DNA from 3 places in the Burkholderia sp. SR8 genome. Region 1 is predicted to be linked to each of the others. Evidence: predicted binding sites of a transcription regulator. Region 1 holds the regulator's gene; each other region holds the start of a gene.
The links. Region 1 encodes HrcA, which represses chaperone genes, less so after heat shock. Its sites were predicted from a motif close to TTAGCACTCNNNNNNNNNGAGTGCTAA; they were not measured.
Positions count from the first base shown of each region.

Region 2: a site for HrcA is predicted at 1,695-1,721, ahead of rpoH (RNA polymerase sigma factor RpoH). Genes of this name have one in related genera too.
Region 3: a site for HrcA is predicted at 1,825-1,851, ahead of Q3A80_RS06945 (co-chaperone GroES). Genes of this name have one in related genera too.

Region 1 covers NZ_JAULUC010000005.1:132,089-137,184, forward strand. Annotated here, with positions in the region: gene grpE (nucleotide exchange factor GrpE) at 1-114, opposite strand, end outside; gene Q3A80_RS08125 (hypothetical protein) at 465-626, shown strand; gene Q3A80_RS08130 (RNA-binding S4 domain-containing protein) at 598-1,005, opposite strand; gene hemH (ferrochelatase) at 1,011-2,075, opposite strand; gene hrcA (heat-inducible transcriptional repressor HrcA) at 2,223-3,245, opposite strand; gene Q3A80_RS08145 (NAD kinase) at 3,376-4,278, shown strand; gene recN (DNA repair protein RecN) at 4,298-5,096, shown strand, end outside.
Region 2 covers NZ_JAULUC010000014.1:144,642-149,737, reverse strand. Annotated here, with positions in the region: gene leuA (2-isopropylmalate synthase) at 1-271, shown strand, start outside; gene Q3A80_RS19275 (nuclear transport factor 2 family protein) at 424-807, opposite strand; gene Q3A80_RS19270 (acyloxyacyl hydrolase) at 853-1,422, opposite strand; gene rpoH (RNA polymerase sigma factor RpoH) at 1,783-2,718, shown strand; gene cydP (cytochrome oxidase putative small subunit CydP) at 3,048-3,323, shown strand; gene Q3A80_RS19255 (cytochrome ubiquinol oxidase subunit I) at 3,313-4,893, shown strand; gene cydB (cytochrome d ubiquinol oxidase subunit II) at 4,925-5,096, shown strand, end outside.
Region 3 covers NZ_JAULUC010000004.1:248,263-253,358, reverse strand. Annotated here, with positions in the region: gene Q3A80_RS06955 (arylsulfatase) at 1-601, opposite strand, end outside; gene Q3A80_RS06950 (DMT family transporter) at 784-1,677, opposite strand; gene Q3A80_RS06945 (co-chaperone GroES) at 1,884-2,174, shown strand; gene groL (chaperonin GroEL) at 2,187-3,827, shown strand; gene Q3A80_RS06935 (LysE family translocator) at 4,007-4,621, shown strand; partial or broken gene Q3A80_RS06930 (aminotransferase class V-fold PLP-dependent enzyme) at 4,716-4,982, opposite strand; gene Q3A80_RS06925 (amidase family protein) at 4,987-5,096, opposite strand, start outside.

The sequences.
Region 1 (5,096 bases):
CGCGAGCGCCGCGTCGGCGGCTTCGGCGGCGGGTGCGGCGCCCTGCGCCGCCTGCTGCTCGCTGCCGATCTCTTGGGCCGATTGGGTAGCCGGGTTCTCTTGCGTGTTTTCCATGTCGCTGAAAGTCGATTAGAGGTTGAAGCCAAATCGGCAACCGCCGGATCGTATGACCGGCGGCACCGCACATTGTTGGTGCAAATAAGGGCGAAAACTGCGATTTCAAGAGGGTTATTCGCCGGCATTCGCCAATGCCGCGAAACAACCGCGCGGCCCGCGGCCCGATTACGCGCATTTGCCGCCGAACCGGCCGAAACGGCCGGTAACAACGCTTACCGGGCAAGTACTAGCTCGGCACAGGGCGCTGCACTACACTCCACTCAAGCGTCGGAAAAGCGTGTTTACCCTAGCTGACCGCCGCCTGACATCCACCTGGCGCCGCATTCACCGTCTTCGAGGCGAGTACCGTGAAATTGACCTTTGCCATATCGGTGGTCGCGCTGGTACTGATCGCCGGCACCACCACCATCTGCCTGTCCGGAGCCGTCACCGACCGCACGACCGAATACGGAAGCGCGCGGGCGACGTTCGACCAGATGTTCAGCTCCCACCAGAAAATCTGTCGATGATGCGCCGGTCGCGCTTGGTCGGCCGGCCGTGCAGCTCGGCCGCCGGCTCGCGATACGTGCGGCGCCGCTCGAGCTCGGCGAGCCGCGCGGCGCGCCCCGCTTCCGTTTCCTCGTAAAGCGTCTGCGCGATGCTCGCGGGCCCGCGCACGTCGCAGATGCCCAGCACGGCAATGTGCCAGACGATACCGTCGATCGCAATCTCGACCTCGTCGCCAACGCGCACGTCCTTCGCCGGCTTGACCGCCGTGCCGCCGATCTTCACATGGCCCTTGTCGACCGCGTCGGACGCGAGCGAGCGCGTCTTGAAGAAGCGCGCGGCCCACAGCCATTTGTCGATGCGCAGCTTCGCGCCCGGTTCCGTCGAAATCCTGTAGTTCATCGCGTTCAACTCACCGTTTCGGGCTGCGCGGCCTTCACCGGCCAGCCCTGCAGATTTTCCGCGACGATCTCGCCCAGCGCGCCGATCCACGCGGGCGCGCCGTTCAGGCACGGAATCCGGTGGAACGCTTGGCCGCCGCCCGCGAGGAATTCGTCGCGCACCTCCATCCCGATCTCCTCGATCGTCTCCAGACAATCGGCCGTAAAACCAGGGCAGAACACGTCGGCGCGCCGCACGCCGGCCTCGCCGAGCTCGCGCAGCGTCGGCGCCGTGTACGGCTGCAGCCACTCGGCCTTGCCGAAACGCGACTGGAACGTCACGCGGCATTCGAGCGTCGACAGCCCGAGCGCGGCCATCAGCAGCGCGCCCGTCTGCTGGCACTGGTCGTGATAGGGGTCGCCGAGGTCGAGCGTGCGTTTCGGCACGCCGTGAAAGCTCAGCACCAGCTTGTCGCCCGCCGCGAAATCGGGCCGGCCGTGCTGCGCCCAGTACTGGCGCACCTGCTCGGCCAGCGCGTGGATGTACGCCGGGTGGTCGGCGTAGTGCCGCACCGTGCGCACTTCGGGCTGGTTGCGCATCCGCGCGAGCGCGGCGAACGCGGCATCGAAGGCCGTCGCGGTGGTCGACGCCGAGTATTGCGGATACATCGGCATCAGCAGCACGCGTTCGACGCCCGAGCGCTTGAACTGCGCGAGCGCCTGCGCGATGTTCGGGCTGCCGTAGCGCATCGCGTAGTCGACCTGCACCTGGTAGCCGTTCGATGCGAGCAGATGCCGTACGCCGTCGGTCTGGCGCTCGGTGTACACGCGCAGCGGCGAGCCTTCCTGCATCCAGACGGCCGCGTATTTCTTCGCGGACGCGCGGCCGCGCAGCGGCAGGATCAGCGTGCGCAGCAGCACCTGCCAGACGACCTGCGGGATTTCGACGACGCGCGGGTCCGACAGAAACTCGGCCAGATAGCGCCGCACCGCGCGCGGTGTCGGGGCGTCGGGCGTGCCGAGGTTGATCAGCAGCACGCCGATGCGATGGGCAGCCGCGACGCTCGAAGGCGGCTCAAGATCGAAACGCATGGGCAGGAACGTGCTCGGGGCACGCAGTCGGACGGCTCTCAATTATAGCGGGCCGTCCCGATCGGGTCGGCTGGCCGTTCGGCCGACTGGCGGCGCGCATGGCGCCGCGGCACGATGGCGGGACGGTGTCGGCGGCGGGTGCCGCAGTTACTGCTGGCTCAGCGTGAGCGACAGCAGCCGCGCGGTGATGTCGACGATCGGAATCACGCGGTTGTACGCCATCCGGGTCGGGCCGATCACGCCGAGCGTGCCGACGATCTGGCCGTTCACCTCGTACGGCGCGGTCACGACGCTCATTTCCTCGATCGGCACGAGCGTCGATTCGCCGCCGATGAAGATCTGCACGCCCTGGGCGTGGCTCGATACGTCGAGCAATTGCAGGAGGCCCGTCTTTTGGTCGAACACGTCGAACAGCTTGCGCAGCCGCGCCATGTCGGACGACAGGTCCGCCACTTCGAGCAGGTTGCGCTCGCCGGAAATGAGCACCGTATCTTCGGTGTCGGGCACCTCGGTGCTGGCCGTCACGGCCGCGTGCATCAGCGTGGTCATGTCGCCGCGCAACTGGTCGATCTCGTCGCGCAGGCGGCGGCGCACCTCGTCGAACGACAGCCCGGCGAAGTGCGCGTTGATGTAGTTCGACGCTTCGGTCAGTTGCGACGGCGAATAGTCGCGCGGCGTCGCGAGCATCCGGTTCTGCACGTCGCCCTCAGGCGTGACGATGATCAGCAGGATGCGCTTGTCCGACAGGCGCATGAACTCGATCTGCTTGAACACGTGGCTGCGGCGCGGCGTCAGCACGACGCCAGCGAACTGCGACAGGTTCGACAGCACGCTCGCGGCGGCCGCGACCACCCGCTGCTGCGGTTCGCCCGCCTGCAGCGTGTTCTGCACCTGCCGCGCGACGGCCTCGGCGTCGATCGGCGTCTCGACCGTCAGCATCGTGTCGACGAACAGCCGATAGCCGCGCGGCGTCGGCACGCGGCCGGCCGACGTGTGCGGGCTCGACACGAGGCCGAGCTCCTCCAGGTCGGACATCACGTTGCGGATCGTCGCCGGGCTCAGCTCCAGCCCGGAGTAACGCGACAACGTGCGCGAGCCGACCGGCTGACCGTCGGCGATATACCGTTCGATCAGGGTTTTCAGGAGGGTTCGTGCGCGAGGATCTAGCATGGTGGAAAATTTTAGCGCAACCGCGCGAGCACGGCGAGTGGCTGCGGCCACAGTCGCGCGGGCCGGCCGATCCGGCCCCGTGCGCGCCAAGCCGGTTCTTTTCGTCAACGAGCTATGGTGTAATGCCGGCATGAAAACCGGTAATCAGTTCAATACTGTCGCGCTCGTCGGCCGGAGCAACACGCCCGGCATCGCCGAGCCGCTCGCCACGCTGGCTGGCTGCATCGCGAAGCTGGGCTTCGAGGTCGTATTCGAAGCCGACACCGCACGCGAAATCGGCATCTCCGGCTATCCGGCGCTGACGCCGGCGGAAATCGGCGCGCGCGCGGACGTGGCGGTCGTGCTCGGCGGCGACGGCACGATGCTCGGCATCGGCCGCCAGCTCGCGCCGTACAAGACACCGCTGATCGGGATCAACCACGGGCGGCTCGGCTTCATCACCGACATCGCGGCGGCCGACATGCAGGCGCTGGTGCCGGTGATCCTGTCGGGCAAGTTCGAGCGCGAGGAGCGCTCGCTGCTCGAGGCCCGGATCGTGCGCGACGGCGAACCGATCTACCACGCGCTCGCGTTCAACGACGTCGTCGTGAACCGCAGCGGCTTCTCCGGGATGGTCGAGCTGCGCGCGTCGGTCGACGGCCGGTACATGTACAACCAGCGTTCGGACGGCCTGATCGTCGCGACGCCGACCGGCTCGACCGCGTACGCGCTGTCGTCGGCCGGCCCGATCCTGCACCCGCAGCTCCAGGGCATCGTGCTGGTGCCGATCGCGCCGCACGCGCTGTCGAACCGGCCGATCGTGCTGCCCGACGATTCGAAGATCGCGATCCAGATCGTCGGCGGCCGCGACGTCAACGTGAACTTCGACATGCAGTCGTTCACCGCGCTCGAGCTGAACGACACGATCGAGGTGCGCCGCTCGAAGCACACGGTGCCGTTCCTGCACCCGATCGGCTACAGCTACTACGCGACGCTGCGCAACAAGCTGCACTGGAACGAACACGCATCGAACGAAGACGACAAGGCGTCCTGACGCACCACCGCCCGACACCATGCTCCGCCACCTCTCGATTCGCGACTTCGTCATCGTCGCCGCGCTCGATCTCGAATTCGACAGCGGCTTTACCGTCTTTTCCGGCGAAACCGGCGCCGGCAAATCGATCCTGATCGACGCGCTGGCGCTCGCGCTCGGCGAACGTGCCGACGCGAGCGTCGTGCGCGCCGGCTGCGGCCGCGCCGACATCACCGCCGAATTCACGCCGCACGACCGCGTCGCGCGCTGGCTCGACGAACACGCGTTCGACGCCGAGGACACCGTGATGCTGCGCCGCGTGATCGACGCGAACGGCCGCTCGCGCGCGTTCATCAACGGCACCAGCGCGACGCTCGCGCAGCTGCGCGAGCTCGGCGAGATGCTCGTCGACATCCACGGCCAGCACGCGCACCAGCTGCTGATGCGGCCCGACGCGCAGCGCGAGCTGTTCGACACGCACGCAGGGCTCGTCGCCGATGCCGCGAACGTCGCGCGCGCGTGGCGCGTGTGGCGCGACGCGACGCAGGCGATCGACGCCGCGAAGGCGCACGAGCGCGAGCTGCAGCTCGAACGCGAGAAGCTCGCGTGGCAGCTCGCCGAGCTCGACAAGCTCGCGCCGCAACCCGGCGAATGGGACGAAATCGGCAGCGAGCACAAACGGCTGTCGCACTCGGCGAACCTGATCGCCGGCGTGCAGGGCGCGCTCAACGCGCTGTCCGAGGCCGACGATGCGCTGCTGCCGCAGCTGGGCGCGATCGTGTCGAAACTGCGCAGCCTGGCCGACTACGATTCCGGGCTCGGCGACGCGCTCGCGTCGC
Region 2 (5,096 bases), on a different contig from region 1:
GCCGGCCGGCGCGACGCCTGAAGACGCGGTACAACGCGCGGCCGCGGCGTTCTCGGCGGCAGCCGGCACGACGATCGACGTCGCGTCGTGCGAGCACGCGCGCACGACGGATGGCCGGATCGCGGTATCGGTCGGCTGCCGGGTCGGCGATGCGCCGCTGCGGCACGGTGTCGGGGTCCACGACGATCCGGCGAGCGCCGCGCTCGATGCGGTCGTCAGCGCGATCAACCGTTCGGCGTGGCATTGCGCGGACCGCCGCGCGGCGGCCTGACCGGCGGGTTTCGCTTCAGGCTTCAACAGGTTTCGAATGTCAGCGAGCGGTGCGTGACCACCCGTGCGCCGCGCGATCCGCGCCGCACGGGCCAGCAAAAAGCGGCCCAGGAGGCCGCTTCGATGGGACATGAAAACGGGCGCCACGCGCGCTCATGTCTCGGTCGCGCACCGCGTCGCCTGCCATGCGAGCAGCCGCCACTGCCCCTGTTCGTGCGTGTGCACGGCGGTATAGGCGATCGGAAACACGAGGCCGCCGTTGTTCGTTTCCATCTCGATCAACGCGCGCCCGGTGACGACGCAGGTTGCGTCGCCGACGGGCAGCAGGTCCTGCGACTGGATCTCGATCTGGCGATAGCGGCGGCGGCCGGCCACGATGGCGTCGATGAACTGCTGCTTGGATTCGCGTTTGCCGTTGGTGTGCACGAAGAACACCTTGTCCGACAATTGCGCGTCGAGCGCCTCGCCGTCCCCGTCGACCATCGCCCGGAACCGATCGCGCTCGAGTGCGCGAATCGCATCGACCACCTTCGTCATCGCCTGACTCCTCGGCAACGCGCCCGCCGTGCGCCGGCGTGCGGATCAGAAGTTGTACTGCACGTAGAACTGGTGGAAATTTATACCAGGATTCGGCTCTTTGATACCCGCGTTAGACACATGTTGAAAACGGTAACCGACCTGATACTGTTGCCGTTCTCCGAACTGCGCGCCGACGCCGACGACGTCTGCGAACTGGAACGAGGTCGACAGCGACAGATTGTTCGAGATCGTCGGATGCGTGAGGAACCGGATGCCGGCGCCGGCTTCGACGAACGGGCGCACCTGGCCCGCGCTCTTGATGAAACGGAACATCGGCGTCGCGCCGAATTCGCCGATGTTGGCGTGCACGTTGCCGCCGGTGTGCCAGTAGCCGACATGGCCCTCCATCACGAACGCGAAGTGCCAGCCGCCGATTTCCCACCAGTTCCAGCCCGGATCCCACACGACGCCGACATCGGCCTTGTCGATCCCGTGGCGATCGGAAAACCCGCCGCCCGCCTGGATCCCCCACCGATCCGCGAACGCGGCGCCCGATCCGCCGAGCAGCGACGCCGCCAGCAGCGCATGCGCCGCAAGCCGGCTACCGCGCCGGCGATTCTTCTTATTGTTCATCTGACACTCCAACTTTGTGGGTTGAATGGAGCCTTGCCGCAGCGGCCGGGCCCGAGCGAACTGAATGGTATGGTAAAGGACTTTTCGGATCGGCATCACGAAGCGAAATTGTTTGCTTCCAAAACTACAAAAATCGAAATCGTCTACTGATTACTATCAGAAACAACCACTTACGGAACTTCGTGCCAGCTGCCTGGTCGCAAATTAGACTATCGACTCCACCAGTTCGATAGAAAAGCGGGAACTTGGATGCCCCCGTGGCCTCTAAGGAATTAGCACTCGGATTGCTGGAGTGCTAAGATGGGCCCCGGAATCTCATCCGAGACCAAGGGTTTGTCCCTGATTCCAAAGGAGTTTTTAGTGAGCCACGCCCCGACCCTTCCGAATACCCTGAGCCCGACGCCGGCCAAGGCCGAATCGGCAGGCTCGCTGGCGCTCGCAACCCAAGCGATGTTGCCGGGCCAGCTTGGCAACATCGATGCGTACATCCAGGCCGTCAACCGGATCCCGCTCCTGACCGCCGAAGAGGAACGCCAGTACGCGACCGAATTCCGCGAAAACAACAACCTCGACTCGGCCCGCCGCCTCGTGCTGTCGCACCTGCGGCTCGTCGTGTCGATCGCACGCAACTATCTCGGCTACGGCCTGCCGCACGGCGACCTGATCCAGGAAGGCAACATCGGCCTGATGAAGGCGGTAAAGCGTTTCGACCCGGCGCAAAACGTGCGCCTGGTGTCGTACGCGATCCACTGGATCAAGGCCGAGATCCACGAGTACATCCTGCGCAACTGGCGGATGGTGAAGGTCGCGACGACAAAGGCGCAGCGCAAGCTGTTCTTCAACCTGCGCAGCCACAAGAAGAGCATGCAGGCGATGACGCCCGAGGAAATCGACGGCCTCGCGCAGGAGCTCAACGTCAAGCGCGAGGAAGTCACCGAGATGGAAACGCGCCTGTCGGGCGGCGACATCGCGCTCGAAGGGCAAGTCGAGGACGGCGAGGAATCGTACGCGCCGATCGCGTATCTGGCCGATTCGCACAACGAGCCGACCGCCGTGCTGGCCGCGCGCCAGCGCGACATGCTGCAGACGGACGGCATCGCGCAGGCGCTCGACGCGCTCGACGCCCGCAGCCGCCGGATCATCGAGGCGCGCTGGCTGAACGTCGACGACGACGGCTCGGGCGGCTCGACGCTGCACGATCTCGCTGCCGAATTCGGTGTGTCGGCGGAACGCATCCGCCAGATCGAAGCGAGCGCGATGAAGAAGATGCGCACCGCACTCGCCGAATACGCATAAGCTCGCGATTTAGAGCGTTTCACCCAAAACCGCTGCCCGACCGGCAGCGGTTTTTTTTCGCGTGTCGTTTCCGGTCACGCTTCACTTGTTAATCGACCGGATTGATCGGGTATCGGGCGAATTCCGTCCCCTTCCGCATAACCTTGATCTGCCTCAAGTTTTAGCACGTGGTTCGCGACGGTCTGCCGCAGCGCAGCACTCGGCACCGGAAAGCCGGCATTTTAAAATTGGCACGTCGGCTTAAAAGGATTAAAAACAGTTCAACTGCCGTCATAAATCCGACGTAAAGTCGCCCCAAAACCAACGTAAATCGATTCAGGATAATCGCCTTGATCTCGATCAATAAGGAGCCCGCGGCGCCGCCCCCGCGGGGCGGCACGGCGGGCCGGCGCGCGCGCATCGTCGCGTGGGCGCGCGGGCCGACCCTCGTGCGCGACATCACGCTGGTGCTGATCGTCAAGCTGATCCTCCTGATGTCGCTCAAATACGCATTCTTCAATCATCCGCAGGCCGAGCACATGTCGCTGCCGCCTGCCGTCGTCGCCGAGAAGCTGCTCTCGGTGCCGGCGCCTGCATCCACCGAGGGAGACCACCATGATAAGTAGCGAAGTCGTCGATCTGTCGCGTCTGCAGTTCGGCATCACGGCGCTCTACCACTTCCTGTTCGTGCCGCTGACGCTCGGCCTGTCCTGGCTGCTCGTCATCATGGAAGCCGTCTACGTGATGACCGGCAAGCAGGTCTACAAGGACATGACCCAGTTCTGGGGCAAGCTGTTCGGGATCAACTTCGCGATGGGCGTGACGACCGGCATCACGCTCGAATTCCAGTTCGGCACGAACTGGTCGTACTACTCGCACTACGTCGGCGACATCTTCGGCGTGCCGCTCGCGGTCGAAGGCCTGATGGCGTTCTTCCTCGAATCGACGTTCGTCGGGCTGTTCTTCTTCGGCTGGAACCGCCTGTCGAAGGTCAAGCACCTGATCGTCACGTTCCTCGTCGCGCTCGGCTCGAACCTGTCCGCGCTGTGGATCCTCGTCGCGAACGGCTGGATGAACAATCCGGTCGGCGCCGAGTTCAACTACCAGACGATGCGCATGGAGATGACGAGCCTGTTCGACGTGCTGTTCAACCCGGTCGCGCAGGTGAAGTTCGTGCACACCGTGTCGGCCGGCTACGTGTCGGCGGCGATGTTCGTGCTCGGCGTGTCGTCGTGGTACCTGCTGAAGAAGCGCGACGTCGACTTCGCGCTGCGCTCGTTCGCGGTCGCGGCCGGCTTCGGCCTCGCGGCGACGCTGTGCGTGATCGTGCTCGGCGACGAATCGGGCTATACGACCGGCGAAGTGCAGAAGATGAAGCTCGCGGCGATCGAATCCGAATGGGAAACGCAGCCGGCGCCCGCGTCGTTCACGCTGATCGGCATCCCGAACCAGGAAGAACAGCGCACCGACTACGCGATCAAGATCCCGTACGCGCTCGGGCTGATCGCGACGCGCTCGCTCGACGAACCGGTGATCGGCCTGCGCGAGCTCGCGAAGCACAGCGAGGAGCACATCCAGAGCGGGATGGTCGCGTACGGCGCGCTGCAGAAGATCAAGCAGGGCGACACGAGCGAGGCCACCCGCGCGCTGTTCGACCAGCACAAGCAGTATCTCGGCTACGGGCTGATGCTCAAGCAGTTCACGCCGAACGTGACGGACGCGACGCCCGAGCAGATCAAGGCCGCCGCGAAGAAGACGATCCCGCCGGTCGCGCCCGTGTTCTTCTCGTTCCGGATCATGGTGGCGCTCGGTTTCCTGTTCGTCGCGACCTTCATCGCCGCGTTCTGGTTGTGCGCGCGTCGCGAGCTGCTGCAGGACAACCGCCGCTGGTTCCTGCGCTACGCGGTGTGGGCGATCCCGCTGCCGTGGATCGCGATCGAATTCGGCTGGATCGTCGCCGAGCTCGGCCGCCAGCCGTGGACGATCGCCGGCGTGCTGCCGACGCACCTGTCCGCGTCGAGCCTGCAACCGAGCGACCTGTATCTGAGCCTCGCGGGCTTCATCCTGTTCTACACCGCGCTGTTCGTCATCGAGATCAAGCTGATGTTCAAGTACGCGCGCCTCGGGCCGTCGTCGCTGCATACCGGCCGCTACCACCACGAACTCGCCGCCGCCGGCGAGCGCGCCGCAGTTTGAGCACGCTGTCGCAACCGAACAAGGAATCGCTATGGACTACGCAACTCTCAAGCTGATCTGGTGGCTGCTCGTCGGCGTGCTGCTGATCGGCTTCGCCGTCACCGACGGCTTCGACATGGGCGCGACCGCGCTGCTGCCGTTCCTCGGCAAGACCGACGACGAGCGCCGCATCATCGTCAACACGGTCGGCGCGACGTGGGAAG
Region 3 (5,096 bases), on a different contig from region 1:
AGCCGGCCGGTTCGTGCGCGAAGTGATTCGTCGCCGCGCCGCCGAGCAGCACGTAGCTGCGCTCGAAGCCCCACTGGTCCGGCGTCTGGCCGCTGCCCGTCGCGCTGCCGACGATCCCCGAGCCGATGTGCCACTTGCCCGCGATATACGTGTGATAGCCGGCGTCCTTCAGCAGTTGCGCAAACGACAGCGCGCGATCGTTCAGATAGCCTTCGTAGCCGGGCAGGCCGCGCCGCTCGTCGGTCGGCACGCCCATCGTGCCTTCGCCGACGAGATGGTGATCGGTGCCGGAAATCAGCATCGCGCGCGTGATCGCGCAGACGGTGCCGGTGTGATGGTTCGACAGGATGCGGCCCGACGCGACGAGCGCGTCGAGGTTCGGCGTGTTGATCTCGCCGCCGAATGCATGGATGTCTGAATAGCCGAGATCGTCGGCCATGATGTACAGGATGTTCGGACGCTTGGCCGCGGGCGTCGCATTGGCCTGCGGCGGCGGACTGCCGTCGACGCCGCCGCACGACGCAAGCGACAGCGCGCCGGCGATCGCGGCGCAGACCACACGGAAACGGAAGGCAAGCAAGGGCGAAGCGGATTTTTTCATCGTTGTGGCGCGCACGATCTACGGGATCGGCGATCTTAGCGTCGCCCGCGCGCCGGCCAAAGTCGGATTCGTCACATGCTAACGGGGCAGCGGAATATGCGGCACACGCGGCTGGTCGGCGGCCGTTCACGTCCATCGCGAGGCGCGCGAACAGGAACGGCAAGCACCGCAATGCACGTCGCTCAGTACCGCATCACCAGATACAGCCCTGCCGCCGCAAGCGCCATCCCGGGCCATGCGAGCGCACCGATCGTCTCGCCGAGCACGACGAGCGCGATCAGCGCGGTCGCGGGCGGTATCAGGAAAAACAGCGCGGACACGCGCGACGCCTCGCCGTAGCGCACCATCGCGAGCAACAGCGAGATCGCGATCAGCGAGTTGCAGATCACGAGGTAGGCGAGCGAGCCGGCGAGGCCTGCGGTCCAGTGCACGTGCATCGGTTCGAGCGCGAATGCGAGCGGCGCGGTCACCGCGAGTCCGACCGTGTACTGCACGAGGTTCGCGGTCACGGGATGGACGTCGGTGCCGAAGCGCTTCTCCCACAGCGTGCCGCCGGTGATGCACGCGAGCGCGAGCAGCGCGAACGCGAGCGCCCACGACGACGACACGTCAACCGACGAACGCGCGAGGATGACCATCACCGCGCCGGCCGCGCCGAGCGCGAGCCCGATCCAGCGCAGCGCGCCGACGCGCTCGCCTGCAATCATCGGCGCGAGCAGCCCGACCAGAATCGGCTGCTGCGACGTGACCAGCGCGACGGCGCCGGCCGACATGCCGAGCTTCAGGCTCAGATACGTGAACGCGAAATAGCCGGCCTGCAGCAGCAAACCGACGACCACGAGATTGCGCCATTCGCCGCGCGTGCGCGGCAACGCGGGGCGCAGCCACAGGAACGGCCCGGCGAGCAGCGCGACGACGCATGCATAGCGCAGCGCGAGGAACGTCAGCGGATCGGCGTCGCGCAGGCCCAGCTTCAGGAAGACGAAACCGCTCGCCCACAGCAGCAGGAACAGCGCGGGCGCGATGCGCAGCCACGCGGGTTGTCGTCCGGCATCCGATGTTGTTGCCACGCTCAGGGCCTCCCGGCGAACGAACAGGCGATGACGAATCATACGCTCGCGCTTCACGGCGTCGCTCGCCCGTGCCGGACCTCCATAGCGCGTCCGCGCAAATGCTTTTCCGAATCCGTTATTGGATCGCGCCGCCGCGCGTTTTTATACTCGTCAGCACTCTCCGATGAAGAGTGCCAGCCAATTTCGACGCAACAGAACAGGACCGACAGATGAGCCTACGCCCCTTGCACGACCGGGTCGTCGTGAAGCGACTCGACCAGGAAACCACCACCGCCTCGGGCATCGTGATCCCCGACAGCGCGGCAGAGAAACCCGACCAGGGCGAAGTGATCGCCGTCGGCCCGGGCCGCAAGGACGCGGACGGCCAGCGCATCGTGCCCGACCTGCAGGTCGGCGAACGCGTGCTGTTCGGCAAGTACGCAGGCCAGGCCGTCAAGGTGGACGGCCACGAATTCCTCGTACTGCGCGAGGAAGACATCGTCGCGGTCGTCAATCGATAACGGAGTGCAATCATGGCAGCGAAGGAAATCACGTTCAGCGACGTCGCGCGTGCGAAGCTGACCGAAGGCGTCAACATTCTCGCGAACGCGGTGAAGGTCACGCTCGGGCCGAAGGGCCGCAACGTCGTGCTGGAACGCAGCTTCGGCGCGCCCGTCGTCACGAAGGACGGCGTGTCGGTCGCGAAGGAAATCGAACTCGCGGACAAGCTGCAGAACATCGGTGCGCAACTCGTGAAGGAAGTCGCGTCGCGCACCAGCGATGCCGCCGGCGACGGCACGACGACCGCCACCGTGCTCGCGCAGGCGATCGTGCGCGAAGGCCAGAAATACGTCGCGGCCGGGCTCAATCCGCTCGACCTGAAGCGCGGCATCGACAAGGCCGTCGCGGCGGCCGTCGACGAGCTGAAGAAGATCAGCAAGCCGACCACCACCAGCAAGGAAATCGCGCAGGTCGCGACAATCTCCGCGAACGGCGAGGAGTCGATCGGCCAGCGGATCGCCGAGGCGATCGACCGCGTCGGCAAGGAAGGCGTGATCACCGTCGAGGACGGCAAGTCGCTTGCCGACGAACTCGACGTCGTCGAAGGGCTGCAGTTCGATCGCGGCTACCTGTCGCCGTACTTCATCAACAATCCCGACAAGCAGATCGCCGAGATCGAGAATCCGTACATCCTGCTGCACGACAAGAAGATCTCGAACATCCGCGACCTGCTGCCGGTGCTCGAACAGGTCGCGAAGTCGGGCCGGCCGCTGCTGATCATCGCGGAGGACGTCGAAGGCGAAGCGCTCGCGACGCTCGTCGTGAACAACATTCGCGGGATCCTGAAGACCGTCGCGGTCAAGGCACCGGGCTTCGGCGACCGCCGCAAGGCGCTGCTCGAGGACATCGCGATCCTGACCGGCGGGCAAGTCGTCGCGGAAGAAACGGGCCTCACGCTCGAGAAGGCGACGCTCGCCGAACTCGGCCAGGCGAAGCGCATCGAGGTCGGCAAGGAAAACACGACCGTGATCGACGGCGCCGGCGACGCGAAGAACATCGAGGCGCGCGTGAAGCAGATTCGCGTGCAGATCGAAGAAGCGACGTCCGACTACGATCGCGAAAAGCTGCAGGAACGCGTGGCCAAGCTCGCGGGCGGCGTCGCGGTGATCAAGGTCGGCGGTGCGACCGAAATCGAAGTGAAGGAGAAGAAGGATCGCGTCGACGATGCGCTGCACGCGACGCGCGCGGCCGTCGAGGAAGGCATCGTGCCGGGCGGCGGCGTCGCGCTGATCCGCGTGCGCCAGGCGATCCGCGAACTCCACGGCGTCAATGCCGACCAGAACGCGGGCATCAAGATCGTGCTGCGCGCGCTCGAGGAACCGCTGCGCCAGATCGTCACGAATGCGGGCGAGGAAGCGAGCGTGGTCGTCGCGAAGGTCGCGGAAGGCACCGGCAACTTCGGCTACAACGCGCAGACCGGTGAATACGGCGACCTCGTCGAATCGGGCGTGCTCGATCCGACCAAGGTCACGCGCACCGCGCTGCAGAATGCGGCGTCGGTCGCGGGCCTGCTGCTGACGACCGATGCGACCGTGTTCGAAGCACCGAAGGATGCGGCGCCGGCCGCGGTGCCGGGCGGCCCCGGTGCGGGCGGGCCGGGGTTCGATTTCTGACCATCCGGCGACGCGTCGCGGCGTGCCGGTTCGCCGGCATCCGCGGTGCGTCCGCAGCAATGCGAAACGCGTGGCGACGCAGGTCGTCACGCGTTTTTGCTTGAATCGGGCTCGAGCAGGCCCGGCCGGGCGTCCGAGGTAAGATGAAGGCCCCTTCCGCCTCGCCGAACCGCCAAGCCATGTCGACCCCCATCAACGCGTTGCTGCCGCTCGCCGGCGTCCTGCTGCTGAGCGTCGCCAGCCCGGGCCCGAACTTCGTGATCGTCACGTCGACCGCGGTCGCGCAGCGCCGCGCCGGCGTGATGACCGGGCTCGGCCTCGCGGCGGCATCGGGCACCTGGGCCGCGATCGCGATCGCCGGCCTGAGCGTGCTCGTGACTCACGTCGCGTGGGTGCACACGGCGCTGCGGCTGGCGGGTGCCGCATATCTGATCTGGCTCGGCCTGAAGATGGTGCTGAATGCGCGCAAGCAGCTCCCCGTGTCCGCACCCGCCGTGTCCGCCGGCTGGCACGCGGCGCAGAAAGGCTATATCGCGAGCATGACGAACCCGAAGGCCGTCGCGTTCTACGGCAGTATCTTCGCGTTGATGGTCCCGGCCCATGCGCCGGCATGGTTCAATTTCACCGTCGTCGTGCTGTCGATCGCCATTTCGGGCGCGTGGTACTGCACGATGGCGCTGCTCGCGTCGCATCCATCCGTGCGCCGGCTGCTGGTTCGACGCAAGGCCGTGATCGATACGACAGCCGGCGTGCTGCTGGTGGGGCTTGGCGGAAAGATGCTGGCGGGGCGCTGAGCGGCTCGAAACCCGTTCCGGTCTCGACAAAAAAGGCCGCTTGCAACATCCCGTTTCCGGAATGGACAAGCGGCCTCGCCTCCAGCGGCATCCGTCATCGCCGCGCCAGTCTCGTGACGGCACGCACCAGCGCATCGACCTCATCGCACGTGTTGCAGAACGCGAGCGACGGCCGCACCGTCGCCTCGAGCCCGAAGCGCGGCAGGATCGGCTGCGCGCAGTGATGCCCGGAGCGCACCGCGATGCGCTCCTCGTTCGGCGCGCGCCCGACTTCCTCGGTCTCGTAGCCCTTCAGCACGAACGACAGCACGCTCGCCTTGTCGCGCTCGGTGCCGACGAGCCGCATCCGCACGCCCGGCACCGCATCAGACGACCGGATCGACGACCTCGATCGGCGCGCCGCGCGCCTCGATATCGCGCCCGGCGAGCAGACACAGATCCTCTCGATGATGCGCGGCGACCACCTGCACGCCGA